Regions from separate parts of the Mediterraneibacter butyricigenes genome, predicted to be linked through region 2. Evidence: riboswitches for the same ligand, from Rfam matches in the RefSeq annotation. Region 2 holds a riboswitch; the other holds the start of a gene.

Region 1 (16,311 bases), 1.6 Mb from region 2:
TGGCGGTTCTGCTTATATCCACGCTTCCAAGAAGGTTGCTGAGCTTGCAGATACTCTGGAAGGAGACGAGAAGACAGGTGCACAGATCATTCTGAAAGCTCTGGAAGCTCCGTTGTTCCACATTTCTGCCAATGCAGGTCTGGAAGGCTCTGTTATCATCAGCAAAGTAAGAGAGTCTGAGCCGGGAATCGGATTTGACGCTTACAATGAAACGTTTGTCGATATGGTTGCAGAAGGAATTCTGGATCCGGCCAAGGTTACAAGAAGCGCTCTGCAGAATGCAACAAGTGTGGCATCTACTCTGCTTACAACAGAATCTGTTGTATCAAACATTAAAGAAGATACTCCGGCAATGCCAGCAGGCGGAGCTGGAATGGGCATGATGTAATCAGTTGTTATAACTGAAAATAAGCCATTCTTATAAAAGATAAATCGCTCTATACTTTCTGAAAATGAAAGGGTAGAGCGATTTTTTCTGTTTATTAAGAAAATCGAAGAAACTATGACATATTTGTCGAACTTTCTTGACACGAGGCTTGAAGTTTTGTAGTATTACAGTTAAAATATTATTTAGACAAACAAGACAGCTAGGAGAAAGAGAGGTTAAGAAGAGCATGGGAACAATTATCGGCGAGGGAATTACCTTTGATGATGTGCTTTTGGTGCCGGGATATTCCGAAGTGATACCGAATCAGGTTGATTTATCTACAAATCTGACGAGTAAAATCCGGCTTAATATACCGATGATGAGTGCAGGAATGGATACCGTAACAGAACACAGAATGGCAATTGCGATGGCCAGACAGGGTGGAATCGGTATTATTCATAAAAATATGAGTATTGAAGAGCAGGCACAGGAGGTAGACCGCGTAAAACGTTCAGAAAACGGAGTTATTACGGACCCATTCTTCCTTTCTCCGGAACATACGCTGGCAGATGCCAATGATCTGATGGCAAAATATCGAATTTCAGGTGTGCCGATCACAGAAAACGGCAAACTGGTAGGAATCATTACAAACCGTGACCTGAAATTTGAAGAAGATTTCAGCAAGAAGATCAAGGAATCTATGACATCCGAAGGTCTGATTACCGCAAAAGAAGGAATCACTCTGGAAGATGCAAAGAGAATCCTTGCGAAGGCAAGAAAAGAAAAACTGCCGATCGTAGATGACGACTTTAATTTAAAAGGTCTGATCACGATCAAAGATATTGAAAAACAGATTAAATATCCGCTTTCTGCAAAAGATTCTCAGGGAAGACTGATCTGTGGAGCAGGAATCGGTATTACAGCAAATTGTTTGGAACGTATTGAAGAGCTGGTAAAGGCAAAAGTTGATGTAGTTGTTATGGACTCTGCACATGGACATTCAGCCAATGTAATCCGTACAGTACGTATGGTAAAAGAGAAGTTCCCGGATCTTCAGGTGATCGCAGGAAATGTGGCGACCGGAGAGGGAACAAGAGCCCTGATCGAGGCAGGAGTTGATGCGGTCAAAGTCGGAATCGGACCGGGATCAATCTGTACAACACGTATCGTTGCAGGTATCGGTGTTCCGCAGGTATCCGCAATTATGGACTGCTATTCTGTGGCAAAAGAATACAACATTCCGATCATCGCAGATGGTGGTATCAAATACTCCGGAGATATGACAAAAGCAATTGCAGCCGGAGCAAATGTCTGTATGATGGGAAGTATGTTTGCAGGATGTGATGAAAGCCCTGGAACATTTGAACTGTATCAGGGAAGAAAATATAAAGTATATCGTGGTATGGGATCGATTGCAGCTATGGAAAACGGAAGCAAAGACCGTTATTTCCAGGAAGGTGCAAAGAAACTGGTACCGGAAGGTGTAGAAGGCCGTGTGGCTTATAAGGGAACTGTAGAAGATACTGTATTCCAGCTGATGGGTGGTATCCGTTCCGGTATGGGATATTGCGGAACCGCTACAATTGAAGAGTTGAAAGAAAAAGGAAGATTCGTAAAGATTTCTTCCGCATCTCTGAAAGAAAGTCATCCGCATGACATTCACATTACAAAAGAAGCACCGAATTATAGTGTAGACGAATAAGAAAAAGAAAAGATGCGCGCTGTAAGTTTTGCGGCGCGCTCATTTTTTGAGATGAGACAGAGATTTAGTTTACCTGGAATTTTCGCGACAGGATGACTAAGAATCAGGCGGGACAGTGCGCGGAAAGGCAGAAAAAAGTACGAATTACACCAGAAAACAGGCGGGGAATAGAAGAATAGATGGCAGGAAAAAATACAAGACGGCGGACCAACAGGTCTTCGTCGAAGAGAAATGCATCCAAAAGAAAAACAACACGTAATCGCAGAAAAAAACGGAACAACAGAACACAGCTATATGCAAAGATCGGTCTGCTGATCTTACTGATTCTTACGGTTGTCCTGCTGGTGCGTTCCTGTGTGGTGAAATCCGGGAAATACTGGGAGGACAACAGTGCAGATGTGGATGCGTCCAAGCCAGAGATCGATGTGCAGCTTCTGGATGTGAATGAATATTCCAGACCGGGGATCAAATCAGGAAGGATCAAGGGGATTGTGATCCATTATACGGCGAATCCGGGAGCCAGTGCCCAGAATAACCGGGATTATTTTGAAGGCCTTAAAGACAGTCATATTACGAAGGCCAGCAGCCATTTTGTAGTGGGACTCGACGGGGAGATTATACAGTGTATTCCGACCTGGGAGATTGCTTATGCGTCCAATGACCGCAATTCCGATACGGTGTCAATCGAGTGTTGTCATCCGGACGAGACGGGGCAGTTCAATGCGGCAACCTATCGCTCGATGGTACAGCTTACCGCATGGCTTTGTAAAAAATTTGATCTGACAGAAAAAGATGTGATCCGGCATTACGATGTGACCGGAAAGATCTGTCCGAAATATTTTGTGGAAGATGAAGATGCGTGGAATCAGTTCCGCTCAGATGTAAAACAGGCATTAGAAAAGGAGTAACAACGAATGATGTTTAAAATGTTTTATCCGGATGCGTACCTGGCATCTGCGTATGTAGTACCTTATGAAGCGTTATATGAGAAAGGTTATCGTGGGCTGATCTACGACATTGACAATACACTGGTACCTCATGGAGCACCGGCCGACAAACGGGCGATTCAGTTGTTTGAACATTTGAAAGAGATCGGATTTCATACCTGTCTGATTTCTAACAACAAAGAGCCACGTGTAAAGATGTTTAATGAGCCAATCGGGACAGATTATGTGTATGATGCCCATAAGCCGTCCACTAAGAATTATAAAAAGGCTATGGAGATCATGGGAACAACCTGTGAAAATACCATTTTTATAGGAGACCAGCTTTTTACGGATGTATTTGGGGCAAAAAGGTCCGGAATCCCGAGCATTCTGGTGCGTCCAATCCATCCGAAGGAGGAGATTCAGATCGTTTTGAAACGTTATCTGGAAAAGATTGTCCTGCATTTTTACAAGAAACAGAAAAATCTTCCGAAGCTGTGTTGAGTTTTATCAAGGTGCGAAAAGTATGTGATTTCCACATACTTTTTCTTGCTTTTTAGAGGCAAATCTTATATAATCGAGATTACCATAATATTCAAAGAAGTTATTTATAACAAATCTAAGATCGAAACAAATCCAAGACCTGAAAGGGTCAATCCTGGCAGTATCTGCCAAATTTCAAAAGAAGTACAACGTAAAAAAGATGGGCGTCTGAAGAAAGGGGTACTATGGAGTACAGAGAATTCGTAGACGCAATAAGAGAAGAAGTGACAAAGAAAGTAGGAGAAGAGGTAAATGTAACCATCGAAGAAATGCCGAAATGTAACGAGAGTTATAAGGCGGGACTTCTGATCAGACGGGGAGAAGCGCCAATTGCACCGGTTGTCTATCTGGATGCTCTTTATGAGTATTACAAAGACGGAAGAACGATGGAAGAAATTGCGGGCTGGATCAATCTGATGTATCAGGAGATAAAGGATACCGATCCAGAATCTATCGAAGAAGCGGTGGCATACAAGAAAGTGAAAAAGAAAATTTTACCCAAACTGATTAACCGGGAAAAGAATGAAACACTGCTGGCGCAAAGCCCACATATTCTGTGGGAAGATCTGGCAATCGTATTTTATGTGTTGATGGCTGAGGCAAAAGACGGAACGATTACCATGGGGGTTCAGTATCCACAGATGAAAATGTGGGGTGTTTCCACAGAAGAGCTGTATCAACAGGCAATGAAAAATGCAACTGCGATCTTACCGGCAGAACTGACACCGATGAGGGACGTACTGAAAGGGATGCTCCGAACCGAGGATGTGGAAGCAATCCCGAATATCGCCTATGTTCTGTCAAACCGACTGCACAGTTTCGGGGCAGCCTGCGTGACATATCCGGATGTACTGGAGATGATAGCAGGAGAAGTAGAGGATGATTTTTATCTTGTTCCAAGCAGTGTTCATGAGATGATGATTCTTCCGGAACATGGAGTGATAGGAAAGGATCGCTTCCGTAATTCGATTCGTGAAGTGAATGAAAAAATATTACCTCCGGAGGAATTCCTCTCCAATCACGCATACTTCTATTCCAGAGAAGAAAAGAAAGTCAGTCAGCTTTCGGTTTGAGAGGAGGAAATGATATGCTTATGTGGCTTTGGAATGCCTGGGAATTGTGGGTTCTTGCGATGGAAGAAAAAGAGCAAACCACAGTGCAGGAGTATAAGCAAAAGACCGATGAGTGAAACCGTTTTTCCGATGGTCAATCCCGGGGCATGGTAGAGGATTGTGATCTTATGAGTTCCGGCAGAAAGGCGGCATCCAAGGAAAGCGGTATTTACTTTTTGGCAGGTTACATTCTCCCCGTCGATCAGGATCTGGAATCCTTTGTCGTAGGGGATGGAAGTGACCAGATATCCATCGGTTTTCATAGCAATCGTGCCGCTGATCGTATGACCCGAAGAAGCAGAGTCCGCAGACTCAGAACACGACGTATCCGGACGGAAAACAGACTGATACAGAGCCTGTGAAGCTGTTTTGTCCGGCAGATATCCGATAGAAGCTTCCATATTCAGGATCGTATAATTTCCTTTTTCGAAGGTCAGGACAGACTGTGTCTGGGTGTCACCAAGGGCAACTGCGTAGGTGAAGGTTGTATTCTCGTTGTAGTAGTCATGAGACACAGAAGTCAGTTTGTTGCGTACGCCATCCAGATATACGGTGACATCGTGGGTGGGCAGATTGTTCTGAATCTCAAAACGAAGGAAAAGTACCCGTGTTCCCTGAGCGGAATTGCCGACAGTGTTCGCTTCGTATGGGATAGTCAGAGTTTGGGCTTTGGTTGTCTGGACCGTAAAATCGTCAGGGACGGAAAGTGAAGCCAAGGGAGCCGATGAAACGATATCCCTGACGGTGAGTACATTTGTGGGGGCTGCATCTGTGGTGTTACCGCTATTTGCAGGGAGTATCGTGTTATCGGCGTTTGGTGTGTTATCAGTGATGTTGTTGTCTGTGGTGCCGGAAGGGTTATCTGTATTTATGGCAACAGAGTGGGTTTCGTCGACAACAGCGGCAGACAAAAAGGCAATCTGATTGTAAGGATAAGGCAGTTTTTCATAATCGGACTGACTCAGAAGGCGGTTGGTTCCGTAAATAACAGGAGCCACCGCTTCGTTTTTATATACTTTTGTCTGTCCATAGTTTTTATAGAGCTGATATCCCTTGACCACACGGTTGGAAACAATGTATTTTTCCCCCATAAGCCGTTGGAAGACCGGATTGGCAGAAGCACCCTGCATCAGATAGTTACGGAAGGTTTCGTCCAACTGAAAGGTTTTCCGACGAAAGGTCATATAGTCGGAATTGTAGGAAGAAGAATACACAGAAGAACTGTATTGGTTCATATTCCAGATGCGGTTGATATTGGCTGCATTGATCCGGGCGGTTCCCCATTGTTCGGTACGATACAGGGAGTCATCAGAATCCGTGACATCGGATAAAATTTTTGCATATTGGGTCTGATGAATCTGGCGATAAAAATTCCGACTCATCATCAATGACTTGTCAGAAGCATAATACTGATTAAAAAAGCTGAGGAAGATCAGGCAGGGCAACAACAGCAGACAGGAAAACTGTTTTAATCGCTTCGGCGCAGATAAAAAGCAGAAGAAAAGCAGCATAACGAGAGCATCCACCAGAAGAAGCATGCAGAGTTCATGAGAAATTTTTTTAGCATTTGCAGTCCAGAAGAACAGCAGGCAACATCCTGTGAGAACATAGGGCAGAATCCGACGGAGAAAAGACGGACTCGGTTCTTCTTTGAAGGATTCGAGATACCGTGCGATCAGGAAACAGACCAGTGGAAGAACCGGAATCAGAACCTTATCCCGGATATACAGTCCTCCATTCAGACAGTAAGCCGCCAGTGGAAGGAACAGAAGGAGACAGACAGCCAGGCTCAGCAACCGGTCTTTCAGGACATGGGAAAAAAGTGCAGCAAAAAGAGCGGTCAGGGCAAATGTCGTCAGACCGATACCATAAGGAGAGTAGAATAGTCCCTGAAACTGCAAATGAGGAAGTAACAGTTCTTTCAGCGAATAAGCAACGCTTTTTCCAGTAGATTCAGAACTTCGGCTGGCCAGGGCACAGGCAGTGGGAAGCAAAAGCACCCCACTTAATAAAATTCCGTATATCATGGGAGGTATAAAGGTAAGGGTGGGGAATTTTCCGGCCTGAAAGGAAACGTACAGTCCATAAAGCCCAAGAACGATCAAACCGCCGATACTGTAATAAAAACTAGTCATGATCATCAGAAAGACAGAAAGAGACAGTTGAAGTAATGTCTTCGGTGTACGGGAAGAAAGATACTGCTCCATTTTGATCAGTCCGAGGATCAGGAAAGGCATATAGTCCACAAACATGATCTGAGAATAGGACTGGGCGATCATTGGCCCGCTCAGGAGGAATAAAAGTGCTGTACCAAATGCAATCGGAACAGCGACAGACTGGCGTCGAATCCAGCGGTAAAGGAGCAGAACCGATGTAAGCAGGCACAAAAACGTAATGCCCATCACGTAGTCGGACATTTTCACAAAAGGAAGCAGATAGGAAGGCAGGAAAAGAGGGCTTAAAAGTCCGTAATATGCGAAATAAAAGATATTTTCTCCGCCACCGATATTGGGAGCAAATTCCGGGATCAGTTTACCGGTCTGATAGAACTGTTCTCTGAAATACTCGGGAAATACACAGTGCTGGCTGATCCAGTCTACCTTTGCGCCGAAAACGCCGTAGCGAAAGCAAAAAAGCCAGGTAAAAAGAAAAACAGCAAAAGTCAGGAAAAGATAAGGTATGATGTTTTTAAAGGATCTGTTGTGTATATTTTGCTGAAAGTGTTGCATAAAGAAAAACCCCATTTCATATTCTCAAGTTAGATTCGTTTGTGCTAAAGTGTTTCACATTTCGGTTCCTAGCATACAACAAAGGTATGAAGAAAAAGTGATAGAGAATCTAAAAAAAACTTAAGAAATTGAAATGGGGCATTTAATTACAATATGTCGATATATTCTCCTGCCAGTGCCTTGTTCATACTGCGGACGGCACAGAATTTACCGCACATACTGCAGGTATCACTGTGGTCATCTTCCGGGCTTCTGCTGTCGCGGATCGCCCTTGCGGTTTCAGGATCCAGTGCACACTGATACTGAGCTTCCCAGTCCAGCTTCTGGCGTGCTTCTGCCATCTTGTCGTCGATGTCACGGGCATGAGGGATTCCTTTGGCGATATCGGCCGCATGGGCTGCAATCTTGGAAGCGATAATGCCCTGTTTTACGTCTTCCACATTCGGAAGAGCCAGATGTTCCGCAGGTGTAACGTAGCAGAGGAATGCAGCTCCGCTCATGGCTGCGACTGCACCGCCGATGGCAGAAGTGATATGGTCATAGCCCGGAGCAATGTCTGTAACCAGAGGTCCAAGGACATAGAAAGGAGCACCCATACAGATGGATTTCTGCACCTGCATATTGGCAGCGACCTGGTCAAGCGGCACATGTCCCGGTCCCTCTACCATAACCTGAACATTGTGTGCCCATGCACGTTTGGTCAGTTCTCCGAGACGGACAAGTTCTTCAATCTGACATACATCCGTTGCATCGGCAAGACATCCCGGACGGCAGGCATCACCTAAGGAAATGGTGACATCATATTCTTCGCAGATATCCAGGATCTCGTCGTAATATTCGTAGAACGGATTTTCCTCTCCGGTCATGGACATCCAGGCGAACACAAGACTTCCTCCGCGGCTGACAATGTTCATTTTCCGCTTATGTTTCTTGATCTGTTCGATGGTCTTGCGTGTGATTCCGCAGTGCAGTGTCACGAAGTCCACACCATCCTGTGCGTGGAGTCTGACCACATCGATGAAATCTTTTGCGGTCAGGGTTGCAAGATCTCTCTGATAATGGATGACACTGTCGTAGATCGGTACGGTACCGATCATAGCGGGACATTCGGATGTAAGTTTCTGACGGAATGGCTGAGTATTTCCGTGACTGGAAAGATCCATGATCGCCTCGGCTCCGAGATTAACGGCACTCATGACTTTCTGCATTTCGATGTCATAATCCTTGCAATCGCGGGATACACCAAGATTGACGTTGATTTTGGTGCGCAGCATGCTTCCGACTCCTTCTGGATTTAAGCAGGTATGGTTCTTGTTGGCACAGATTGCCACCTTACCTTCTGCGACGAGCTGCATTAAAGCATCCGTTGTCATGTACTCTTTTTCTGCCACGATTTTCATCTCCGGGGTCAGAATTCCTTTTCTTGCTGCATCCATCTGGGTTGTGTAGTTTCTCATTGTGTTACCTCCATTTCTTTTCACCAGCTTTGAAAATGCAGCGTCAGCAAAACGCCTGAACAGTATTGATTTGCTTGAACAGTAAAACGCCTGAACAGAAATGTATCTGTAAAGCTGACGCCTGTACCGGTTTTGACGGTACTGATCGGATTTTGTCCGATTTTTTTATAGCGGCACAAGGTGGTGTCCCCAGTGTGTCGCTTTGAATCCTCTAATTTCCGCTTTGGATCATAGAGAAGATTCCACTTTTCTGGAAGAGTCTGATCAGAACGTAAGCCAGAATACTTCCGGCAACCGTAGAAATCAGAAACGGAATCACATAGATAAAGAGTCCGGCAGGAGCAGCTCCCATCAGGAAGCGTGCAACCGGGTAAGCTGCGATTCCACCGAGAATACCTGTGCCGAGAGCCTCAGCAAGACAGGTAAAGGGAAGATTCTTACTGAATTTGAAGACCAGGCCGCAACAAAGTGCGCCCACCATACTTCCCGGAAATGCCATCAGACTGCCGATGCCTAAAAGATTGCGGATCAGACTGGCACAAAAGGCAATGCCAACACTCCAGCCGGGACCTAAGATCACGGCCGATAAAATGTTGACCATGTGCTGAACCGGAGCGCATTTACTTCCTGCGACCGGTACGCTTAAAAAACTCCCGACAACAGCAACCGCGGTAAAGACTCCGGCAATTGCCAGAGTACGGGTGGCGGAAGTGCGGGGAAGGGAAGTGTGGTTTGGTGAAACAGTATCTTTCATAAAATCTCCTTTCCGAAATGGTATATGTTCCAAAACTGTGCGAAACCTTTAGGACATATGCCTAACAAAAAAATAGAGATGCGAAAGGCATCTCTATCAAAAAACATTGGTATAAATTCCCTCCGTTGGCATTATCCAAATCAGGTTATGGGTCGAAGCGAGATACGCTTCCTCTCAGCCGACTCAATTGTCAGCTCCCCGTTATGTGCGATTGAAAATATTATAGCAACATTGGTTGAATTAGACAAGAACTTTTTGCAAAAAAACTTGTATTTTAAAATCTCGCTGCCAGTTCGTCATGCACATGGTTCCCCATGTTATAATCCAGTGTCTTGTGAAACCAGATTTCCTCCGAGCCGATGGCCTGATCTACTAGCATCATCAGTCCGGTGACGATCTGAAGCCCACGGGATTCTGCGATTCGTAAAAATTCTGTCATCAGCGGATTGTAGACAATGTCGGACGCAATCCTGAAGCGGCGGATGACAGAAGCATCTACTACGCTTTCCCCTACATTTGGGTACATCCCGATAGGAGTGGTATTGATGATCACATCCCCGTCCGGAATATCCTTGAAACTGCAGGTAGAAATATAGGGGAACATTTCCCGGAGATGGGAGAGTTCCTTTTTGTTTCTTGCCGCAATTGTGATACTGGAGGCTTTGGCAAGATGAAAAGCGTAGATTAACGCTTTTGCAGCACCACCGGAACCTAAGATCACGGTATCAAGGCCTTTCAGGGAGATCCCTGCCTTTTCAAACATGCTGAGCACACCGATATAATCTGTGTTGTAGCCGTAGAATTTTCCGTCTTTCTGATAGATCGTATTGACGGCCCCGATTTCCGCGGCATGCGGATCCAAGACATCCATCATGCGGTAAACGGTTTCTTTGTAAGGAATGGTGACGTTCATTCCTATAATGTTCTTTTCGCGCATCACATCCAGGACATGATGGACTTCGGTTTTGGACATTTCATAGACTTTGAAGTCGGCAGAAATGTGTTGTTGTTTTAATAAATCAAAATGTATCTCCGGTGAGAGGGTGTGAGGGAGATGTTCGCCCAGTACGCCCAACTGAATTTTTTCGGTAGAATTTGGTATTGTATTCATTGGAGTTGTCCCTTCTGGTGGATGTAAAAAATTATCGGATTGTAAATCTGTATCAGAATTGAATATGCTAAATCGCATCATGATCAGACTTACATTATAGTCATAATCAGACGGAAAGACCCGGTTGATCAAAAAAGGCTGCGTCTGTCGGATAAATATAGCTGTCACCAATGTCTTTTAATAAAATAATATTCAAATGGTGATTCAGATTCTTCTTATCCAGAGTAATGGCTTCTGTCAGATTAGAAAGCGGAAGACCACAGGTGACCGGAAGTTCGTATTTGGTCAGGACATCCAGGATACGTTTTGCACAGCCGGGTTTTGTCAGTCCTTTTGCTTCGGCGAGAAGCGAGATTTGATACATGCCGATTCCGACAGCCTCGCCGTGGCTTTCTCTTTCATAATGATAGTACTGCTCAATGGTGTGGGCCAGAGTATGTCCGAAATTGAGCAACATGCGCTCGCCTTTGTCAAACTGGTCGTGTTCTACGACTTCCCGCTTAATATCCACACAGCGTGCGATGATATCAGTAAGCTCTGTTTTCAAATCGTCATAAGAGGTAAAGGATTCCAGTTTTTTGAAAAGAGAAGCATCCTTGATACATCCGTATTTGATAACTTCGCCCATACCGTCTTTCAGAAAATGATCGGACAGACTGTTTAAAACGGATGGATCGATCAGCACCATTTTTGGGTGATAAAATGCACCGACTAAGTTCTTGCCCTGAGGCAGATCGACTGCGACTTTGCCTCCGACGGAAGAATCTACCTGAGCCAGAAGAGAGGTGGGAATCTGGATCAGATTGACGCCTCTTAAGAAGCTGGCAGCAGCAAATCCCGCCAGATCTCCGATCACGCCTCCACCTAAGGCAATGACAAGATCACTTCTGGAAATTTTGGCATCCAGCATCGCTTCATAAATCTTCGGAAGAGACTGGAAGTTTTTGGTGGTTTCTCCGTGTGGGAGAACAAAATGGGTACAGAATGTCTTTTCTGCGAACTGCCGTTCCAGGATATCACCATAAAGGGGATAGACGTTATCATCCGAAATGATCATGATTCTTCGATCCGGGTAATCTTTTAAGATATAATCGGACGCGTGGTTCAAAAGTCCTTCTTCAATATAAATAGGGTAACTGTTTTTTCCAAGATCTACTACTATGTTTCGCATGATAACTCCTTTTGTTTCTTAAAATATTATTTCTGAATCATTTCTGGATCAGAATGTTTTGCCGACTGCGTTTGCAATGGCAGTCAGTTCTTTCATTAATTTGTCAAATTTCTCCGGTTTCAGAGACTGTGCTCCGTCGCAGAGTGCGTTTTCCGGATCGTTGTGGACTTCGATCATCAGTCCGTCTGCACCGGCTGCTACAGCAGCTTTTGCCATGGAATCAACCAGCCACCATTTTCCTCCGGCATGACTCGGATCGATGACAACCGGAAGATGTGTCAGTTTCTTGAGGACCGGAATACTCTGGAGATCCAGGGTGTTTCTGGTGTAACTCTCAAAGGTACGGATTCCGCGCTCGCAGAGGATTACATTTTCATTACCGCTTGCCATGATATATTCTGCAGACATGATCCACTCTTCGTAGGTCGCATTTAAGCCACGCTTCAGAAGGATCGGACGTTTTACCTTTCCTAACTGTTTTAAAAGATCGAAATTTTGCATGTTTCTGGCTCCGATCTGGATCAGATCTACCTTTTCTTCGAAGATATCCAGATATTCTGCGGACATCAGTTCTGTAACGATCGGAAGTCCTACTTCTTCCTTGACTTTGTAGAGAATGTCAAGACCTTCCAGACCGAGTCCCTGGAAAGAGTAAGGGCTGGTACGTGGTTTGAAAGCACCGCCTCTTAACAGGTTTGCGCCGGATGCTTTGGCGGCTTTGGCAATCTCCAGTACCTGATCAAAGGTTTCTACGGAGCAGGGACCTGCGATAAATGCCATGTTTCCGCTTCCGACTTTGACACCAGATACATCAACCACGGAGTCTTCCGGGTGGAATGCGCGGTTCGCCAGTTTGTAAGGTTCCTGAACATGCATGACCTTGTCAACGGAAGAGTCCACTTCAAAAATCTTGGGATCGACTCTGGTGGTATCGCCGATACAGCCGATAACAGTCATTTCCGCTCCGTTTACAACGTGGGTATCCAGTCCTTTACGCTTGATTAATTCTTCCACTCGTGCTACATTTTCTTTAGATGTATTTGGTTTTAATACAATGATCATTTGGAAAGATCCTCCTTCGTTTCAATATTCCCCATCTATTCGCACTGTAAAATTTTAACTGTTTAAAGTGTGAAAAACTATGCATTATGATAACGTGATTCATACTTTTTGTCAATAGATTTTGGGAAAAAGGAAGGGAAAAGAAGAAAAAACGGGAAGAATCAGAATTGCATGACAAAATACCAAAGTTATGGTATACTTCAATTTAGAAAATATAAAGGAGCATACAGATGAAAAGAGTATTATTAAAACTCAGCGGAGAGGCACTTGCCGGTGAGAAAAAGACAGGATTTGATGAAGCGACCTGTATCGGTGTTGCAAAGCAGGTAAAGACGCTTGTTGATCAGGGAATACAGGTAGCGATTGTAACAGGTGGCGGTAACTTCTGGAGAGGAAGAACCAGCGAGACCATCGATCGTACAAAGGCCGATCAGATCGGGATGCTGGCGACGGTTATGAACTGCATTTATGTTTCCGACATTTTCCGTTTTGTGGGAATGGAGACAGAAGTATATACCCCGTTTGTATGCGGTGCATTTACCAAACTTTTTTCAAAAGATGCAGCGACAGAGGCAATGAACAATGGAAAGGTCGTATTCTTTGCAGGTGGAACCGGACATCCTTATTTCTCCACAGATACAGGAGCAGTTCTTCGCGCAATCGAGATTGAGGCGGATGCGATGCTGTTGGCAAAGGCAATCGACGGAATCTACGACAGTGACCCGAAGGTAAATCCGAATGCGAAGAAGTATGCAGAACTGAGTATTCAGGATGTGATCGATCAGAAACTGGCGGCAGTGGATCTGACAGCTTCCATCCTCTGTCTGGAGAACAAGCTTCCAATGCTGGTATTTGGTCTGAACGAACCGAACAGTATCGTAGAGACGATGTTCGGAACCTTTAACGGTACGAAGGTAACGGTATAATCGGGGATTGTTTTAATGCCCACATTAATATAGGAAAGAAACGGAGGAATTCAACATGGATGAAAGACTGAACGTATATGAAGAAAAAATGTCAAAGACATTGGACAATTTAAATGGAGAACTGGCAACGATCCGTGCAGGACGTGCCAATCCGAATGTACTGAATAAACTGACCGTAGATTATTACGGATCTCCTACACCGATCCAGCAGGTTGCAAATGTATCGGTTCCGGAGGCTCGGATGATCCAGATTCAGCCATGGGAAAAGAGTATGCTCAAAGAGATCGAGAAAGCAATCATGACATCTGATCTGGGAATCAATCCGACCAATGATGGAACGTCTGTACGCCTGATCTTCCCGGAACTGACAGAGGAAAGACGTAAAGAGCTGGCAAAAGACGTCAAGAAAAAAGGAGAGGCTGCAAAAGTAGCTGTCCGCAACATTCGTCGTGACGGGAATGAAGCGTTTAAGAAACTGAAAGGATCTGAGGTTTCCGAGGATACCATCAAAGATATGGAAGCAGATCTGCAGAAACTGACAGATAAATATATCGCAAAGGTAGACAAGTCTGTGGAAGCAAAATCCAAGGAGATCATGACAGTCTAACAGAAAGTAAAAATAAAAAAGAGAGGGGCCCGGTTCGGTGTTTGACCGGAGCCTCTTTTGGCGTTTTAATCGATGAAAAGGGAGGAAACATCATGAATGTACCACAGCATGTGGCAATTATCCTGGATGGAAACGGACGCTGGGCGAAGAAACGGGGAATGCCGAGAAATTACGGGCACGCTCAGGGAGCGAAGAATGTGGAAAAGATCTGCGAAGAAGCCTGGAGAATGGGAATCAAGTACCTGACAGTGTATGCATTTTCCACAGAGAACTGGAACCGTCCGCAAAATGAAGTGGATGCGCTGATGAAGCTGTTGCGCAATTATATGAAGACTTGTCTGAAAACAGCAGCACAAAATGATATGAAGGTTCGTGTGATCGGCGATATTACACGTCTGGATGAAGATATTCAGAAGCGGATTCTCGAACTGGAAGAGGCTACGAAGGACAATGGCGGTTTGAATTTTCAGATTGCGATTAACTATGGGAGTCGTGATGAGATGATTCGTGCCATGAAGAAGTTAAGTGATGACTGCATGAAAGGTTCGGTAAAGGCAGAAGATATAACGGAAGAGTTGTTCTCGGACTATCTGGATACCAAAGGAATCCCGGATCCGGATCTGCTGATTCGTACCAGCGGGGAATTGAGACTGTCCAATTTCCTGTTGTGGCAGTTGGCTTATGCGGAATTCTATTTTACAGATGTGCCATGGCCGGATTTTACCAAGGAAGAGCTGGAAAAAGCGGTTGTTCAGTACAACAGCCGTGACAGAAGATACGGTGGCGTGAAGGAGGAGACAAATGTTTAAGACGCGATTGTTAAGCGGGATTGTGCTGGTATTGATTGCGCTGGTAACGGTAATCTGTGGAGGCAACCTTCTGTTTGCCACGGTGCTGATCATCAGCCTGATCGGTATGAATGAATTGTATAAAGTCTTCGGGATAGATAAAAAGGCTCCCGGTATCATAGGGTATCTGGGTGCGATTTTGTTTTATATCGGAATTTACCTGGATCTGTATCGGAATTTGTTTAATGAAAATCCGTATTTTGATGCGGTAGACTGGCCGCTGATGCTGACGATGGTTCTGGTGATCCTGCTGATGGCATCCTACGTCTTTGCATTTCCGCATTATAAAACGGAACAGATCGTGGTTGCATTTTTTGGGGTGTTCTATGTAGCGGTGATGCTGTCTTATATTTTCCAGACCAGAATCCTGCCGGGAGGCGTATTCAGTGTATGGCTGGTATTCTTATGTTCCTGGGGATGTGACACCTGTGCTTACTGTACCGGAATGTTGATCGGAAAACATAAAATGGCACCGGTTCTGAGTCCGAAGAAATCCACCGAAGGAGCAGTGGGCGGTGTCGTAGGAGCAGCGCTTTTGGGCGTGTTGTACGGATGTGCCATCAATCACTGGGGCGGAGCAAATGTCGCGGTTGCAGGATATGCGATCGTGTGTGCGGCAGGTGCGTTGATCTCTATGGTAGGAGATCTGGCGGCTTCGGCAATCAAACGAAATCATGAGATCAAAGATTACGGAACACTGATTCCGGGACACGGAGGAATTCTGGACCGCTTTGACAGCGTAATCTTTACGGCGCCGATCATTTATTATCTGGTAGCATTGCTGTAAAACCGGTGAAGAATTTGAAACAGGGGATAAAAAGAAGGGACGATCAGGAAAATGAAGCATATTGTAGTATTAGGGTCTACCGGTTCCATCGGAACCCAGACACTGGATGTGGTGAGATGTCAGGAAGATATGGAGATCTGTGCACTGGCGGCCGGAAGTAATATTGTACGACTGGAGGAGCAGATCAGGGAGTTCCATCCGAAAAAGGT
Region 2 (16,311 bases):
GCCCCAGACAGAACAAGCAGAATCCTCCCGGTGAGGATTCTGCTTGTTTCTATCTTTCTCTCAGATATCTCTTCAGCAAGAATGCGCAGAAATACGGAAATGTATATACGTTATCTGCCATTCCTGCATTTGCATCTGCCAGTTTTATACCCCACACTGTTGCTATGAATCTTTTTATAATTCAATCCCAGCAAAGACCCGCTGCAAATCACATCATATCTGCCGTCCATCTGAAACGCTTTCAACGCAGTCGCGATGTCCGGGAACTCCTGTAACTCATCAAAAAAGATCAACGTCTTTCCTTCGACAAACTTTTTATTCGGATCAATCAGCGAAATATTTTTTACAATACTGTCTACCTCATATCCATCACTTACGATCGTCTTGTATTTCTGCTCCAATACAAATTGTGGGATGATAATGGCTATTTTTATACCTGCATCATCCCGGACATAATACAGCCTCCGACTGCCTTTGCCTCCCTGATTTCCTGCCATTGCTCCGGGTCAAATTTGATCCCGCCGATGGCAAAGACCGGAAGTTCCACGCTTTCACAGACTTGTCGCAAGAACTCAAGTCCACGGGGTGCCAGCCCTTTTTTACAGTCCGTCGTATAAATGTGGCCGGCAGTCAGATAGGTGGCGCCCAGACTCTGAGCCTCCACCGCTTCTTCGACCGCATGGATCGAGGTTCCGATCACCCGGAACTTTTTTTTTGCTTCCGGATCCAGCCCCCTCAGCAAATGCAGTGGCAGATGGATCTGGTTGCATCCCAGTTCCAGCGCCTCTTTCCAGAAACTGTGCAAAATGCAGGGAACCTGATATTCCCCGCAAATTTCCAGCACCTGTTCTGCCAGTTCTTTATATTCCTGCGGACTCAGATCTTTCTCTCTCAGAACCAGCGCGTCCGGCCGAAGCTTGCAGACGCGTTCAATCTGTTCTAAGAACGGGCGCTCGCACAGGCTTCGATTTGAAATGGCAAGCACCGGGTGAAATGCGGTGTACTTTACATACTCTTCACTTTTTTTACCACTCGCTCCGTCTGGCACAACTTTTACATTTTGTGTGGGTGTGCCTGTCAGCACACTCTCACCTACGCTTTCCATTTTACACATAAATATAATCACTCATGACCGGTTGCAGATGATTTGACAGCAACGCCTCGTACACTTCATCCACGGAACGTCCGTCTGAAATCTCGAACTGGTCATCTCCCTTATCCTCAATATCTTCCACATGGCTTCCGATTCCCGTGCTGACTCCCGCCGAAATCTTTGTAGCAGCAATCTGTACCAGATGATCCCGCACTCTTTCGCACTCTCTGGTAGATACCGTAATGCTCGCATACGGCATGAACAACCGGTACGCACAGACTACCTGCAACAACTGCGGCTCGTGAACATCCATGGGATTGATCCGGTCGTTGTTGATGATCGGACGCAGTCTCGGACAGGAAAATGCGATCTCTGCGTGAGGATATTTTCTCTGCAATAAATAAGCATGATATCCCGTTGCAAAGGCATCCTTCCGAAAATCATCCAATCCCAGCAGTGCTCCGAAGCCGACTCCGCGCATGCCGCCCATCAACGCCCGCTCCTGAGCGCTGACGCGATAAGGGAAGATCCGCTTATGACCTGCCAGATGCAGGGTCTCGTATTTATCCGAATTGTAGGTTTCCTGGAACACCGTCACATAATCTGCGCCACACTGATGTAAATACGTGTATTCATCAGAATTCACCGGATAGATCTCCAGCCCGATCACTTTGAAATATTTCCGTGCGATCTTGCAGGCTTCTCCGATATATTCCACTGTGGATTTGCTGCGGCTCTCTCCGGTCAGGATCAGGATTTCCTGCAGCCCGGTCTCTGCGATCGCCTGCATTTCCTTCTCGATTTCCTCCGCATTTAACTGGGCTCTGTTGATCTTATTATGGCAGTTGAATCCACAGTAAATGCAGTAATTCTCACAATAATTTGCAATATAGATCGGTGTAAACATATAGACACTGTTTCCGAAATGTTTTCGCGTTTCCATTTGTGCAGCCTGTGCCATTTCTTCCAGGAACGGCAGAGCAGCCGGTGACAGCAGTGCCTGAAAATCTTCCGGTGTCCGCACGTCATGAGCCAGAGCTCGTTTTACATCTGCCGCCGTGTAACGATCGTAGTCAAATTTTTTCATTTCAGAAACGACCTGATCCATCACATCCGACGGAATCTCTTCCATACCCGGAAGATAGGTCATGTGATCAATCCGGTTTTTCTTCTGATCTTCCAGAATCTCTTCACTCAAAATACTTTCATTGATATGTGCATCGGCACTGACATCTTTTGCTCTTTTTGTTACATCTGTCATGTTCTGTGCCTCCTAATCCTGAAGAAATCCTGTCAGTGGAGAGGATGCAGATGCGCCCCGTTCCATGGTTCTGCCAAGTCCGGATAAGTAAGCACTTCTTCCTGCTTCGATGGCTTTCTTAAAGGCCTCTGCCATAACAGCTACATCTCCGGCTGTCGCGATCGCCGTGTTTGCCATGACGGCTGCCGCACCCATTTCCATCGCTTCACAGGCCTGAGACGGACGTCCGATTCCCGCATCCACTACGATCGGCAGATCAATCTCATCCACCAGAATCTGGATAAAATCTTTGGTACACAGACCTTTATTGGAACCGATCGGTGCACCCAGCGGCATAATACAGGCTGCTCCTGCATTTGCCAGATCCCTTGCCACGTTCAGATCCGGATACATATACGGCATGACCACAAATCCCTCTTTCGCCAGGATTTCCGTCGCTTTAATAGTTTCGTAATTATCCGGCAGTAAATATTTGGAATCATGAACCACTTCAATCTTTACGAAATCTCCACATCCCAGCTCTCTGGATAACCTTGCAATCCGTACAGCCTCTTCCGCATTTCTTGCACCGGATGTGTTTGGCAGTAAGGTTACATTTTCCGGAATGTAATCCAGAATATTTGCCAGTCCGCCCTCATTGGCACGGCGAAGTGCCAGAGTGATGATCTGTGCATCTGCTTTTTCAATACACGCTTTCACAAGATCCAGTGAAAATTTTCCGGATCCCAAAATAAATCTGGAGGTAAATTCATGTCCTCCCAATACCAGTTTGTCGTCTTTTTTTCCCATCGTCGTTTCCTCTCTTGTCTTATTCTGTTATTTTTCTTGCTTTCGCTGTCTTCTTTGCACTTTCGGCGTCTTCGCTGTGGTTTTCCGCTCTCGTTACAGCTTTCTCCGACTTCGTTGTGCTTTCGCCGTCTCTACATTTTCTGTTGCTCATTTTTCATGTGCTTTCTGAACTTCACCTTGAGCGACCTTTCCTAGATTTCTTCTTCTCCGAGAAGCAGACGGGTAATCATATTTGCCTCATGCGCCGCGCAGATCGCAACGCGCGGTGCCATCAGACCTTTTCCGTAAGACGGCTCAGACACCCTGTCGCCACACAGATAAAAGTTCTTCGTCATCCGTCTGGTTACGATTGTGTTACTGCTGCCAAATCCTGCCATTCCTGTGGCTGACACCAGCTTCTTTTCCGGAAATTTTTCCAGAATCTCATTGACCAGCATGGCCTTTGCCTCCGGATTATCGAAGGCTTCACAGACAATATCCGCATCCTGAAACAAATCCGCTGCATTTTCCTCTGTCACTCTCACGCAATCCGTCTGAATATCCAGATAGGGATTGATTTTTCTCAACAGCGCTTCCAAGGCATCCGTTTTGTACTTTCCGATATCTTCCATAAAATACTGCTGGCGGTTCAAATTCGTAATGTCCACCCGATCAAAATCCACCAGGTGCAAATGTCCGACTCCGATCCGTGTCAACGCATATGCTACATTCGAACCCAGACCGCCAAGACCTGCAATGGCCACTTTTCCTCTGGAAAGCATGTCCTGAACCTCCGGAGAATGGCGTTCATTAAGCGCTGCCTGAATCTCTTCTTTTGTCAATCTGCTGCCCATTTTATCAGCCTCCTCCTACAAATGTTACAACTTCCATGCTGTCACCATCTTTTAACATGGTCTCTGAATATTGATATTTCGGAAGAATATCCCCGTTTAATTCCACCGCGATCCGCTTCATCTGATATCCGCTTGCCAGCAGATAGCTTTCTACGCTTTTTGCCTCTTCCATCTGAATCTCATTTCCATTGACTGTTATTCTCATGTGTTTCTCCTTTCCCGGATCTCTGTTACTCAAGTTATCATGTCATCTACATTCCACTTCGGTTGGGACTCCGCAAACATCGATTGTCATGAATAAAAAAGAGTTCACAAAGTAATACACCCGTGGTGGTGCACCCCTTCATGAACTCCTGTTCACTCTCAACTTCATCCGTATTCCTTTTTCATTCCGTAAATATCCCCAATCGGTCAAATCCACAGGATTTAAGACTTTTGCCCGTTGCCAGAAAAAATCATCGGAAGTGTTTTCAGACACATACCGGGATTGTATACTGTCTCTAAACAACGAACGAAAAAACGGAAGATACGCCAAGGTATCTTCCGCAATCTTCATACAGTTATGATCCGTTCCTACGTTGGCATTATCCAAATCAGGTATAAGGGTCGAAATTCTGAATTTCCTCTCAGCCTGTTACACAAGCTCCCCTGTTCTATTTACTGTTATCAGTATAAGAAGAGTTTTCAAAAATGTCAATCCATTCTTGCGTTTTTTCAAAATATTTCCGAATCTTCTTTTCTGTTTTTATATGGATTCCGCGGATTGCTGTGCATTTTCACAGCTTCTACTGAGCTGCCCGTCTTTTCAAATCCTCCACTAAAATCTCATATTCCGGTGCTGCAAGGAAATTGGTGATCAGCACCAGTTCTGCATTGGGATTACTGTGCGCAGCGCGTTCGCCAAGTTCCTGATGCGTTACAACGATCTGAACATCTTTCGGTATGGAAGATACCGGTGTATGAATGACTTCTATTCCCTGTAATCCCGCCGCAGCCAGCTTCTTTTTCAGGACTGTGGCTCCCATGGCAGAGGAACCCATTCCTGCATCACAGGCAAACGCGATTTTTCTTATTTTTTCTGCTTTTCCATTTTCTTCAACGTATTTTCCGGCTGTTTCTTCTAATCCATCTTCTTTCACATCAGCTTTTGCAACGCCACTGTCCATTCCTTTGGACGCTTGTTTCATGGCATCTTTTTTCTGCTGCGCTTCTTCGAGGGATGTATCTTTTCCCATAAATTTCAGAATCGGAAGGCTGATCAGGAGAGAAACTGCGGCAGATACAACGACTCCCACAACCAATCCCAGATAACTGTGCCGTTCCGCCATCATCAAAATCGCCAGAATACTTCCTGGTGAAGCCGGTGCCGTCAGACCTACTCCAAACAAATTAAACAGGAAAATTCCGCTTGCTCCTCCTGCGATCGTCGATAAGATCAGCAACGGATTCATTAAAATATATGGAAAATAAATTTCATGGATTCCACCGAAGAAATGGATAATCACTGCCCCAGGTGCAGAACTCTTTGCGCTTCCTTTTCCCGCAATACAATATGCCAGAAGGACGCCAAGTCCCGGTCCCGGATTCGCTTCCAGCAGGAAGAAAATAGATTTTCCGACTTCCTCTACCTGCTGAATTCCCATCGGTGATAAAATTCCATGGTTGATGGCATTATTCAGGAACAGAACCTTTGCCGGTTCAATAAATACGCTGGTCAATGGCAGCAGTCTGTGATCCACGAAGAATCCCACGCCGGCTCTCATCGCTTCATTTAATCCGTTTACCAGCGGTGTAATTCCCTTCATCGCCAGAAGTGCCAGAATTGCACCGATAATTCCCAGTGAAAAATTATTGACCAGCATTTCAAATCCCGCCGGTGTATGTCCCTCGATCGCCTGATCGAATTTCTTTAAAATCCAGGCTGAAAGCGGTCCCACGATCATTGCCCCGATAAACATCGGAATATCGCTTCCGACAATCACACCCATGGTCGCAATCGCACCGATCACTCCGCCTCGTTTTCCGGCTACCACTTCCCCGCCTGTATATGCGATCAAAAGTGGAAGCAACATCGACGACATCGGTGTTACCAGTTTTGCAAATGTTTCATTCGGGAACCATCCGGTTTCAATGAACAGTGCCGTAATGAGTCCCCACGCGATAAACGCGCCAATGTTTGGCATTACCATTCCGCTTAAAAAACGTCCAAATACCTGTACTTTTTCTTTCATTGATTTCACACCTCATTTTACCCATCGTTTGCAGAGGTATGATTGGCCAATCAATCTCTTTCCTTGTTTCTATCCCCATTATATCCGGCGCTTTTACATTTTTTCAATAAATAGAAAATGAGATTTGTCACCAATATATAGTGCCAAATCTCATCACTTTTTCTCTGCGGTCAGTGGGACTTGAACCCACACGGTTGCCCACTGGCTCCTAAGACCAGCGCGTCTGCCATTCCGCCATGACCGCAAATGTCGTACCTGTATACTATACACCATGCGCTCTTGACGTGTCAACCGCGGCAGAACCTTTTTTATTTCTGCTTTACTTCATAAGCCATCTGTCTCATATCCGGAGCCGCCATCAATACCGGATACAATACTGCTGCCAGAACCAGTCCGCCGACTCCCTGGATAATATTTGCCGGAATACTTGCTGCCGCTGCTGATGCTCCATACAGGAAGGATTCGCATACAAAATATCCACCTGCTACAAAGATAATATCAATCACGCCACCTAAAATTACGGCTACATAACGTGACTTGGAATTCTTTCCAACACTCTGATAGATCAGAGCAGATACCAGAGCGATCAGTCCCTTGATTGCAAATGTAATCGGTACATAGACAAAATATCCTCCCAACAGATCCGCCATCGCAGAACCGATTCCTCCTGCCAGCAGACCATATACCGGTCCCAGAATCACGCCGGACAAGATTACAACTGCATCTCCCGGATGGATATATCCGCTGGTTCCCGGTGTAGGAATACGGATTGACATGGTTGCTACACAAGCCAATGCGGCAAAAAGTGCTGTCATCACAATTTTCTTTAAATTAGAATTCATAGTATTACCTCTTTCCTCATTTGTTTGCCCTATTTACGACTGCACTTACTTTACCGCAATATTGGTTCGATTCAAACAGCCAGTTTATCAAAATTTAAGCAAGCCAGTTTTGTTTTCGAACTATCTCCCTGTTTTCGCTTATTTCTACCGCTTTGGATCGGCTGGATACCTACCTAAAAAAGGCATGATTTTGTACCACGCTTTTACCACGCAACACCATTTTCACCACGCATTTACCACGTTTTCCTGTGCGTTTCTGTGGTGTTAAGTGGTGCTAACAGGAATACATAAAAATAACGGAAAACCCATTGTTTACAAGGTTTTCCGCCATTTTACTAGTCCTGAGCGTGCGGGGATTCGAACCCCGGACAACTTGATTAAAAGTCAAGTGCTCTACCACCTGAGCTACACGCCCATATTTAATTTTGAATGGTTCACTTTTCAGCTACCCAAAACTGGGCTAGCTGGATTCGAACCAGCGAATGCAGGAGTCAAAGTCCTGTGCCTTACCGCTTGGCGATAGCCCATCAATCAGACTTAAAAGGGTGGGTAGTGGGACTCGAACCCACGACATCCAGAACCACAATCTGGCGCGCTAACCAACTGCACCATACCCACCATGACGAGCCTGGGGGGATTCGAACCCTCGACCTACGGCTTAGAAGGCCGTTGCTCTATCCAGCTGAGCTACAGACTCAGAAAGACTTTTTCTCTCGCTATTGAATCCTTATAACTTATATTGTTACAGGAAAGCGGGTGATGGGAATCGAACCCACGTATCCAGCTTGGAAGGCTGGTGTTCTACCATTGAACTACACCCGCACAAATCGGGGTGACAGGATTCGAACCTGCGACCTCCTGGTCCCAAACCAGGCGCTCTAGCCAAGCTGAGCCACACCCCGTCAGTCGCATGTCGTTTGTGCGATTTCTTTAGTACCCCGCGACGCAAGAATTATTATATTACAGAGAATCCATAATGTCAACAAAAATTTTCATTTTTTTCAAAATATTTTTTTGAAGGCCTTTTCAGCACCTCTCGCCATGCTTTTCCTCGTTTTTCACCGTGATTTTGCACAAAGAACCATAGTTTTCCTACAAAAATTTCTGCTCGAATTTCAAATCCCCTTCTTCATCCATTTCCATAATCATATAGCTTCCCCGTCTGCCTTCCTGTCTCGGATAGGACACACTTCCCGGATTCAACACCGTAATATCCTCATCCTGTTCAAAATACGGCCGGTGTGTATGCCCGAACATCACCACATCCGCCCCGATCGACAATGCTTCTTCTTTTAAAATTTCCGGTCCGGTTGACACATGATAATGGTGTCCGTGGGTAATCATGATATGATGCGGTCCCAGATCAAACTCTTCTTCATACGGATGGGGTGCAAAAAAATCATTATTTCCGCGCACAATATATTTTGGACATTCAAACATCACATCCAGATAGATTTCTCCGCCTTCCACATCCCCCAGATGGATCAGCATATCAAACTCTCCCTCACGCTCCAGGATCTCATCGACTCCTTCATGTCTTCCGTGAGTATCACTTATTATTAACGTTCTCATTTCTTTCATTTCCTATAATTTTTCTTCTCTGGTTACTCTGTACTTTCCTTCCGGATTTCCGAATTATCGCCTTATCTATTCTATTCTTTCGCTTCTATCACAACACGCATCGCACGAAGTGCTTTTCCTCTGTGGCTAATGGCATTTTTATCCTCCGGGGACAATTCTGCTGAAGTACAGCCATATTCCGGCAGATAAAAAATCGGATCATAGCCAAATCCATTGGCACCGGCACTCTCATACGCAATCCGGCCTTCCATATTTTCGCGCACAACCTTTTCCGTACCATCCGGGAACACTGCTGCCACCGCGCAGGCAAATCTTGCGGTTCTCTTTTCCTCTGGAACATCTTTCACCCGATCCAGGATCAACTGGTTTTTTATCTCGTAAGAGGTGTTTTCTCCCGCATATCTGGCTGAATAAATCCCCGGTTCTTTATTCAGGGCATCCACTTCCAGACCGGAATCATCCGCCAGCACAATATCATTCGGAAGAAGCTTTGCAACCTCACGCGCCTTGATCAGTGCATTTTCCTCGAAGGTTGTTCCGTCTTCTATAATTTCCGGATCTACGCCCACTTCTTTCATCGAAATCACCGGCATCCCCAGATCTTCTAAAATCTGTCGGATCTCTATCATTTTATGTGCATTTCCTGTAGCAAATACAATTCTTTTCCCCATGATCTATCGTTCCTCCCGATGCTTTCTGGGCGGTTTCGGTCCCAGAAACTGATAATAATAGGTCTTAATCATTCCATTGTAAATCTTACGGTTTTTATCTGCTTTGCGTCCAAAATACCGCTCTGCATCCTCATAAGACGTGATCATATATGCGGACCAGGAATCCAGCTTTTTGAAACTTTCTCCAAATTCCCGATACAATGCCGGCAGAGTTTCTTTTTCATTTAATCGCTCTCCATAAGGAGGATTGGTGATCACAAAACCATATTTTTTCGGATGGCTCAAATCTTTCACCGCGCGCTGCTGAAAATGAATCATATGATCCACACCTGCCACCTGTGCATTTTCTCTGGCCACCTTAATCACATCTCCATCGATGTCATAGCCCTGGATATCCACTTCCACATCACGTTTTACCAGATCATTTGCCTCATCCATCGCGTCATACCACTGCTTTTTCGCCACCAGATTCGTCCAGGCCTCCGCCGTAAAAGAACGATTCATTCCCGGTGCAATCGAAGCCGCCATCATCGCTGCCTCGATCGGAAATGTTCCGCTTCCGCAAAACGGATCGACCAGGATCCGGTCTGCCCTCCAGGGTGTCAGCATGATCAACGCAGATGCCAATGTCTCCGTAATCGGCGCTTTACCGGACAGTTTACGGTATCCTCTTTTGTGAAGGGATTCTCCCGAGGTATCCAAACCGATCGTCACCTGATCCTTCATCAGAAAAACGCGCACCGGATATTCTGCTCCATCCTCTTCAAACCAGCTTTTATGGTATTTACTCTTCATCCGTTCCACCATGGCTTTTTTCATAATAGACTGGATATCAGACGTACTGAACAGTTTACTTTTTACAGAAGAAGCCTTTTTCACCCAGAATTTTCCATTTTCCGGAATATACTCTTCCCATGGAAGTGCTTTGGTCTTATCGAACAATTCCTCAAAGGTCACCGCCTTGAAACTGCCCACCTTAACCAGAATTCTTTCCGCAGTTCTCAAAAATATATTTGCCTGACAGATGGCCTCTTCATCTCCGATAAATGTAACCCTTCCATCTTCTACCTGCGATATTTCATATCCAAGATCCAGGATTTCCCGTTTTAAAACTGCCTCCATTCCAAAATGGCAGGGTGCGATCAATTCAAATCTTCTCATTACTTCCTCTTTCTTCCTCTTGTAAGACTCACTGTTCTTTCACTGTTTTTATTACTGTCGGTCCTATGCTCCGTTGCTCTTGATTTTTGTCCTTTTTGATATTCTGTACTCATTCTATCTTACGTTCTGCCCTTGCAAAAGTCAAGCCATGCAAAAAGCCGCCACTGTATTCTTACAGTGACGGCCGCTATTGCTTTCTAAGCGCTTCTACCGCTCTGATTACTCAGCTGTATACGGCATAAGAGCGATGTGACGTGCTCTCTTGATTGCTACGGTAAGAGCTCTCTGATGTTTTGCGCAGTTTCCGGTAATTCTTCTCGGAAGAATCTTACCTCTCTCAGAAACATATTTTCTAAGCTTTGCTACATCTTTATAATCGATTTCATTATTTTCTTTTCCACAGAATACGCAGACTTTTTTTCTTCTGCGAACCGGGCCTCTTCTTCTGAAACCGCCTTCTGATTTACCTTTTTCGTAAGCCATCTTGCATATCCTCCTTATATAATGGTAAAGGAACTAATTAAACGGTAGCTCTTCATCAATTCCATCCGGGATATTCATAAATCCATCACCTGCGTCCGCACTCGGAGCCGGTCCTGGTGTCGGGTTAGAAGCCGGTGCATGATAACCTGCATTTGCTTCGCTGGAAGCCTTGCTTTCTGCGAATTCCTGCTCTTCTACTACAACTTCTGTTGTATAGACTTTCACGCCATCACGATTCGTATAGCTTCCGGTCTGGATTCTTCCACTGACACTTACGCGCATTCCCTGACGGAAATACTTCTCTGCAAATTCTGCGGAACGTCCGAATACCACACAGTTAATGAAATCTGCGCTCTGCTCGCCGTCTCTTCTGAATCTGCGGTCTACAGCCAGTGTAAATCTGGCGATTGCCAGTGGATTCTCTCCCTGAGAATATCTAACTTCCGGGTCCCTTGTCAGTCTACCCATCAAAACTACCTTATTCATATATACCTCTCTTTTCTTATGCTTCCTGTTTTACGCATAAATATCTGAGAACATTGTCCATGATCCGCATACGCTGCTCGATCTCTGCAGGAACAGTTGCCTCAGCATCGAAGTGAACGAAATAGTAGTAGCCCTCTTTCATTTTCTGAATTTCGTAAGCAAGTCTCTTCTTACCCCATTCATCAACGTCAGTTACATTTCCACCGAAACGAGTAATCAGGTCTTTAACCTTTTCTACTACTGCGGCTCTGGCGTCGTCTTCGATCTTAGCGCTAACAACTACTGCCAATTCATACTTGTTCATGTCTTGCACCTCCTTATGGTCTCTGGCTTCCGATATGGTTCGGAAACAAGGAATTTGAATGATACCCGTTGCCGGGCAGTACATCACGAGTACTTATCTTATCACACATATCCGGGTGTTTCAACCCTTTTTTCGAATTTCCCGGGTATTTTTTTCTACCAGTCTCCGTGGCACCATCACCTGATGGCCGCATCCCAGACATTTCAGCCTGAAATCTGCACCGACTCGCAAAATCTCCCATTCATGACTTCCGCATGGATGAGGCTTCTTCATTTTAATCTCATCGCCCACTTCAAATCTGTCTGCCATCTTCTATGCACTCCTGCTTTCCGTTTTATTTCCGCGCTACACCTTTCCCCGGCTTCACGTCTTTATATCTTCTGCATTACACAAAAGTTCATCTTTTGTCTTTCATATAGCACTGTTCTGATTTTATTTTGACCACTTCAGTCAAGCCCCTGTACCTTCTACCCCATCAACAGCTTTCCCATTTTCTGGCAATCGCAATTCACGCTTACTCAGCCGTCGTATCTTCTGAATCGCCATCCGCTGTTTCTTCTTTGGTCAGCACTCCGTATACCAGAAATCTCTCGTCTTCTCTTACGTTGGTGCAGGTGGACAGCGTCACGATCTTAGAGTCTTTATTTACCTCTACCCCGGTATTATAGGAAGAAATACTCTTCGCAAGCTGGAGATAGGACTCATAATCCTCATCCGATGTATAGGAGAGACGGAAATTATCTGCCGTATCTTTCACTACGCCCGCCGCAAAAATCTGGTACGTCTTCGTTTTCCCATCCGGTGTATAAATATAGAAGTAAGGGTGATCTTTATAGAAGCTTTCCTCACTGTAATCTTTCAACTGGGAAAACATCTCGCCTCCGACTTTCAGATTATGTCCGTAAATCATGGTATTTCGGTCACTGAAATCCGATGAATTCTGATAATCCATGAAAATGGCACCCAGTTTGTTGTCGTTTGCCTGGAACGTTTTTTTTAGATAGGTGTCATTATCTCCTGTCTGTACCACCGGATAGCTGATTACTGCCGGTTCATCAAACCGGATCCATGCCACCGTATCCGGATTGATTTCTTTTAACTTGTCAAAATCCACCTGGAACTTTGCTGCCTTTTGTTTGGCTTTGTCCGAATCGTTGGACCATTCCGCCATTTTTTTCACTTCATTATATTCTGCGCCGCCGGTAAAATACGGAACCAACATTCTCACCAACTGGAAACCGGATATCAGAAAGACTGCAATTGCGATCACCAGAATCAAATTGGACACCAGATTTTTTTTCTTCTTTTTCTTTTGCCGCTTTGTCTGACGGATCGGTTCTTTTCCATATCCATCCGCCAGAGAGGTGTGGGGAGTCGGACGTTTCTTTCCTGCTCCATTTTTGTCCGCGTCCGTCGGACGGGTTGGTTTTCTGCGTTCGCCTTTTCCGCTGCTCGCAGGTCGACTGCTTTTTCTGCCTTCACGCTTTTCATGATCCGTCGGATGCACTTGCTTTCTTTTTCTGCTCTTTTCTGTATTCACCGGATGTTTTCTTCTTTCTTCCGTCATATTTATCCCCTTATCGTGTCATTTCACACTTCGTTCCACAGTTTTCTTTGCGTTTTTTCAAACTTCGCTCTTAACAGTTGCATTATAACATCCGACCGCCGCGAATACAATCACCAGAAAGTCTGAAAATCCCGCAAAGTTCAAATCTTCGAATGGCACTATACCAATAAAGCTTCTCTAAGCCTTTTTCGTGCGCCCGGCGGCAAAACAGAAGCAAAAGGCAGCCCGATAAAATAAAATCTCATCGATTTTGTTTCACCAGACTGCCTTTTTGCTATTGCCAGTAGCTTTTTCCTTTTATCTTATGCCCTATCTTCTAATTTCCCCGCTCTTTGCCGCTGCTGCTTTACTTACTCTCCCAGAAAATATCTTCCGTAAGCATCTGCTGCGTTCAATGCGGCTGCCACGGTCTCCGGAGTTACTTCGAACGGCATGTTATGGAGGGTATCATTTTCTGCGCAGGCTGCGGTTGCAACTGCCATCAGTTTTTCCTCTGTCATTTCTTCCACACCCAGTTCTTTCCAGGTTACTGGAAGTCCTACTTCGATACAGAACTCGATAACTTCTGCCAGATCTTCCTGGGATACATTTTCCAGAACAAGCTGTGCGATGGTTCCGAATGCGACCTTTTCTCCGTGATACATTCCATGGCACTCTTCCAGAACAGTCATTCCGTTGTGGATCGCATGTGCGCCTGCCAGACCTGCACTTTCAAATCCGATTCCGGAGAGTAGAGTATTGGCCTCAATAACTTTTTCCACTGCTTCTGTACATGCACCTGCTTCCAGAGCGATCTTTGCCTTTATGCCTTCTTCCATCAGAGTATCGAAGCACAGTTTTGCCAGTGCCATCGCTGCCTCTGTGGTCTTTCCGCCTGCACAGGAAGTTGCGCCGCTTCTCTTGCATGCTCTTGCCTCAAAATAAGTTGCCATGGCATCACCCATACCAGCTACGGTCAGACGAACCGGAGATTTTGTAATGATATCGGTATCCATCAGGACTACGTTCGGGTTGGCCGGAAGGAACAGGTACTCCTCAAATACACCTTCATCTGTATAAATAACGGACAGCGCACTGCACGGTGCATCTGTAGATGCGATGGTCGGGCAGATCATAACCGGTGTCTTTGCATAATAAGCAACTGCTTTGGCTGTATCAAAAATCTTTCCTCCGCCGATACCGATCACCAGATCGCAGCCTTTTTCTTTCATCAGTTCCACCAGACGGTTGATCTCGTTCTTGCTGCATTCTCCGTTGAAGAAATCGAATTCGATAGAACATTCCACTCCTGCAAAGCTCTCTTCGATCTCTGCTCCGATTCTCTTATGTCCGCCTTTGCTGATCAGAACCAGTGCTTTCTTTCCGTAAGAATCTGCATAAGTTCCCAGCTTCTTCATCTCGCCGGCGCCCTGAATGTACTTGGATGGACTGATTAAAATTTTTGCCATGATAAACTCCTTCTCTCTCATATGTTTGCGATTGTTATTTTTTTCACATGACCTGTATTTTATCACATTGCTGTTTTGATGTCCACCTTATTCAAGATTTCTTCACAAATTTCCGATACGATTTCCCGGATCCTTCGATAGGATAAATCCAGTCTCATGTGAACTTCTTCCGCAAAAATGCTTCGTGACCTTGCACTCATGCAGAATTCACCCTGTCTGAGCTGATTTTTCTTCAGAAAATCATCCAGAAGCTTTTGCGTTGCCTGGATCTGTTTTCTCTCTTTTTCTTCTTTCACATCTAAAAACAAATTCAGATCCGTTTCTTCATGAAACGCCTGAAAATTATATCTGGTTTTGAATTGGGATTTCATTTTCTTTTTTGCTGCAGAATACAGCAGATTTGAACTCGATCGCATTCCGAGATATTCCCGAATGCTGCTATATGGATACTTTTGAATTTCTTTTACAACCCCAGTTTCTTTCGGATGGTTGTGTATGTACTTGATGCAGTTCCAGAACTCCTGCTCCTTTTCAATGCACTGGCTTTCATACCTGCCGGAAAATACATGCCCCTGCCTTTCATGCCGGCAATTATATTCGCAGGAATATCTGGTATTCAAACTGTGCATATACTTTTCCAGCATTTTCTTTTCCGAGCGCAGCAGCAAATGTACATGATCGTTCATTACACAGTACGCATAAACCGCCACCGGAAATTTTTCTGCCAGTTTTTTCATTTCATTCAGGAAACGCAGTTTTTCTTTCTCCGCATAAAATACCGCCTCCCGATTGTTGCCGCAAACCATAATATGATACAGCCTGCTTTTACTCTCCTCCCTTGACCGTCTGGTCATAAACCCTCCTCATAATTTATTTAAGAATTCTGTGAAAATGTCTTGATCCTGAAACTTAGAATTGCTCACTTGGAACTGTTCATTTAGAATAATTCTGTTGAAGAACAAATAAATTAAAACCGCTCCATAAGAATCGCTGATTTAGAATATAGAAAACACAAAAGATATGGTACTTCTGAGATTAGCTTTCTCCCATCATACCATATCTTTTCCGCAAAATACAGTGCGTTTCTTTAAAATTTGATCGGAATTTTTACAGACTTACGGCAGTTTCCCGCATGAACATGCTTGTCTCTTTCAGCGTCACCTCTCGTTTCCCGTTTTTCCACCGTTCCGAATCAATCTCCAGTACGATGCCGTCTCCGTTTTCTATGGCTGAGAGCTCATTTTCTATATGAAATCCTTCCAGAATCGAGGTAATCGTTCCGCTGTGCACGATAAATGCCGCTGACATCACATCCCGTTCAACCAGGAGATCCACGGATTCTTTAAACCCCCTCAGACATCTCTTCTGAAAACTTTCCTTGGGTTCTCCCGCCGGAAACGGAAGTCTGCCAAAAGAATCCTGCCACTTCTGATACCACGGAAATTTCTGAAGTTCTTCCGCATTCCGGTTCTCAAACAAACCGAAATCACGTTCCTGCATTTTCCCCGACAGATAGACCGGCACTCCCGCATATAAAATTTTTGCCGTTTCCACGCAACGG

What was found. Region 2 has a riboswitch for thiamine pyrophosphate ahead of thiS (sulfur carrier protein ThiS). Riboswitches for the same ligand answer to the same signal wherever they lie in the genome.
Region 1: it holds a riboswitch for thiamine pyrophosphate, as region 2 does, so the genes downstream of both, thiW (energy coupling factor transporter S component ThiW) here and thiS (sulfur carrier protein ThiS) in region 2, are expected to answer to the same signal.

Annotation. Positions count from the first base shown of each region.
Region 1 covers NZ_BHGK01000001.1:2,849,960-2,866,270, forward strand. Annotated here, with positions in the region: gene groL (chaperonin GroEL) at 1-388, shown strand, start outside; gene guaB (IMP dehydrogenase) at 615-2,069, shown strand; gene KGMB01110_RS13965 (peptidoglycan recognition protein family protein) at 2,249-2,977, shown strand; gene KGMB01110_RS13970 (YqeG family HAD IIIA-type phosphatase) at 2,987-3,499, shown strand; gene KGMB01110_RS13975 (DUF5688 family protein) at 3,724-4,611, shown strand; gene KGMB01110_RS13980 (YfhO family protein) at 4,596-7,379, opposite strand; gene thiC (phosphomethylpyrimidine synthase ThiC) at 7,526-8,836, opposite strand; gene thiW (energy coupling factor transporter S component ThiW) at 9,048-9,590, opposite strand; TPP riboswitch at 9,689-9,801, opposite strand; gene aroE (shikimate dehydrogenase) at 9,865-10,701, opposite strand; gene aroB (3-dehydroquinate synthase) at 10,808-11,872, opposite strand; gene aroF (3-deoxy-7-phosphoheptulonate synthase) at 11,921-12,934, opposite strand; gene pyrH (UMP kinase) at 13,165-13,860, shown strand; gene frr (ribosome recycling factor) at 13,916-14,467, shown strand; gene KGMB01110_RS14020 (isoprenyl transferase) at 14,560-15,276, shown strand; gene KGMB01110_RS14025 (phosphatidate cytidylyltransferase) at 15,269-16,102, shown strand; gene dxr (1-deoxy-D-xylulose-5-phosphate reductoisomerase) at 16,154-16,311, shown strand, end outside.
Region 2 covers NZ_BHGK01000001.1:1,258,029-1,274,339, forward strand. Annotated here, with positions in the region: gene KGMB01110_RS06140 (AAA family ATPase) at 111-497, opposite strand; gene KGMB01110_RS06145 (thiamine phosphate synthase) at 431-1,114, opposite strand; gene thiH (2-iminoacetate synthase ThiH) at 1,107-2,354, opposite strand; gene KGMB01110_RS06155 (thiazole synthase) at 2,367-3,143, opposite strand; gene thiF (sulfur carrier protein ThiS adenylyltransferase ThiF) at 3,335-3,976, opposite strand; gene thiS (sulfur carrier protein ThiS) at 3,981-4,181, opposite strand; TPP riboswitch at 4,529-4,636, opposite strand; gene KGMB01110_RS06170 (PTS mannitol transporter subunit IICB) at 4,762-6,207, opposite strand; tRNA gene KGMB01110_RS06175 (tRNA-Leu) at 6,373-6,451, opposite strand; gene KGMB01110_RS06180 (ECF transporter S component) at 6,516-7,049, opposite strand; tRNA gene KGMB01110_RS06185 (tRNA-Lys) at 7,392-7,464, opposite strand; tRNA gene KGMB01110_RS06190 (tRNA-Gln) at 7,505-7,576, opposite strand; tRNA gene KGMB01110_RS06195 (tRNA-His) at 7,594-7,667, opposite strand; tRNA gene KGMB01110_RS06200 (tRNA-Arg) at 7,673-7,746, opposite strand; tRNA gene KGMB01110_RS06205 (tRNA-Gly) at 7,801-7,871, opposite strand; tRNA gene KGMB01110_RS06210 (tRNA-Pro) at 7,877-7,951, opposite strand; gene KGMB01110_RS06215 (metallophosphoesterase family protein) at 8,142-8,621, opposite strand; gene KGMB01110_RS06220 (XTP/dITP diphosphatase) at 8,702-9,301, opposite strand; gene KGMB01110_RS06225 (THUMP domain-containing class I SAM-dependent RNA methyltransferase) at 9,305-10,462, opposite strand; gene rpsR (30S ribosomal protein S18) at 10,682-10,945, opposite strand; gene KGMB01110_RS06235 (single-stranded DNA-binding protein) at 10,979-11,431, opposite strand; gene rpsF (30S ribosomal protein S6) at 11,448-11,735, opposite strand; gene KGMB01110_RS06245 (DUF951 domain-containing protein) at 11,856-12,044, opposite strand; gene srtB (class B sortase) at 12,250-13,302, opposite strand; gene KGMB01110_RS06255 (glycerol dehydrogenase) at 13,653-14,750, opposite strand; gene KGMB01110_RS06260 (transposase) at 14,813-15,604, opposite strand; gene KGMB01110_RS06265 (histidine phosphatase family protein) at 15,858-16,311, opposite strand, start outside.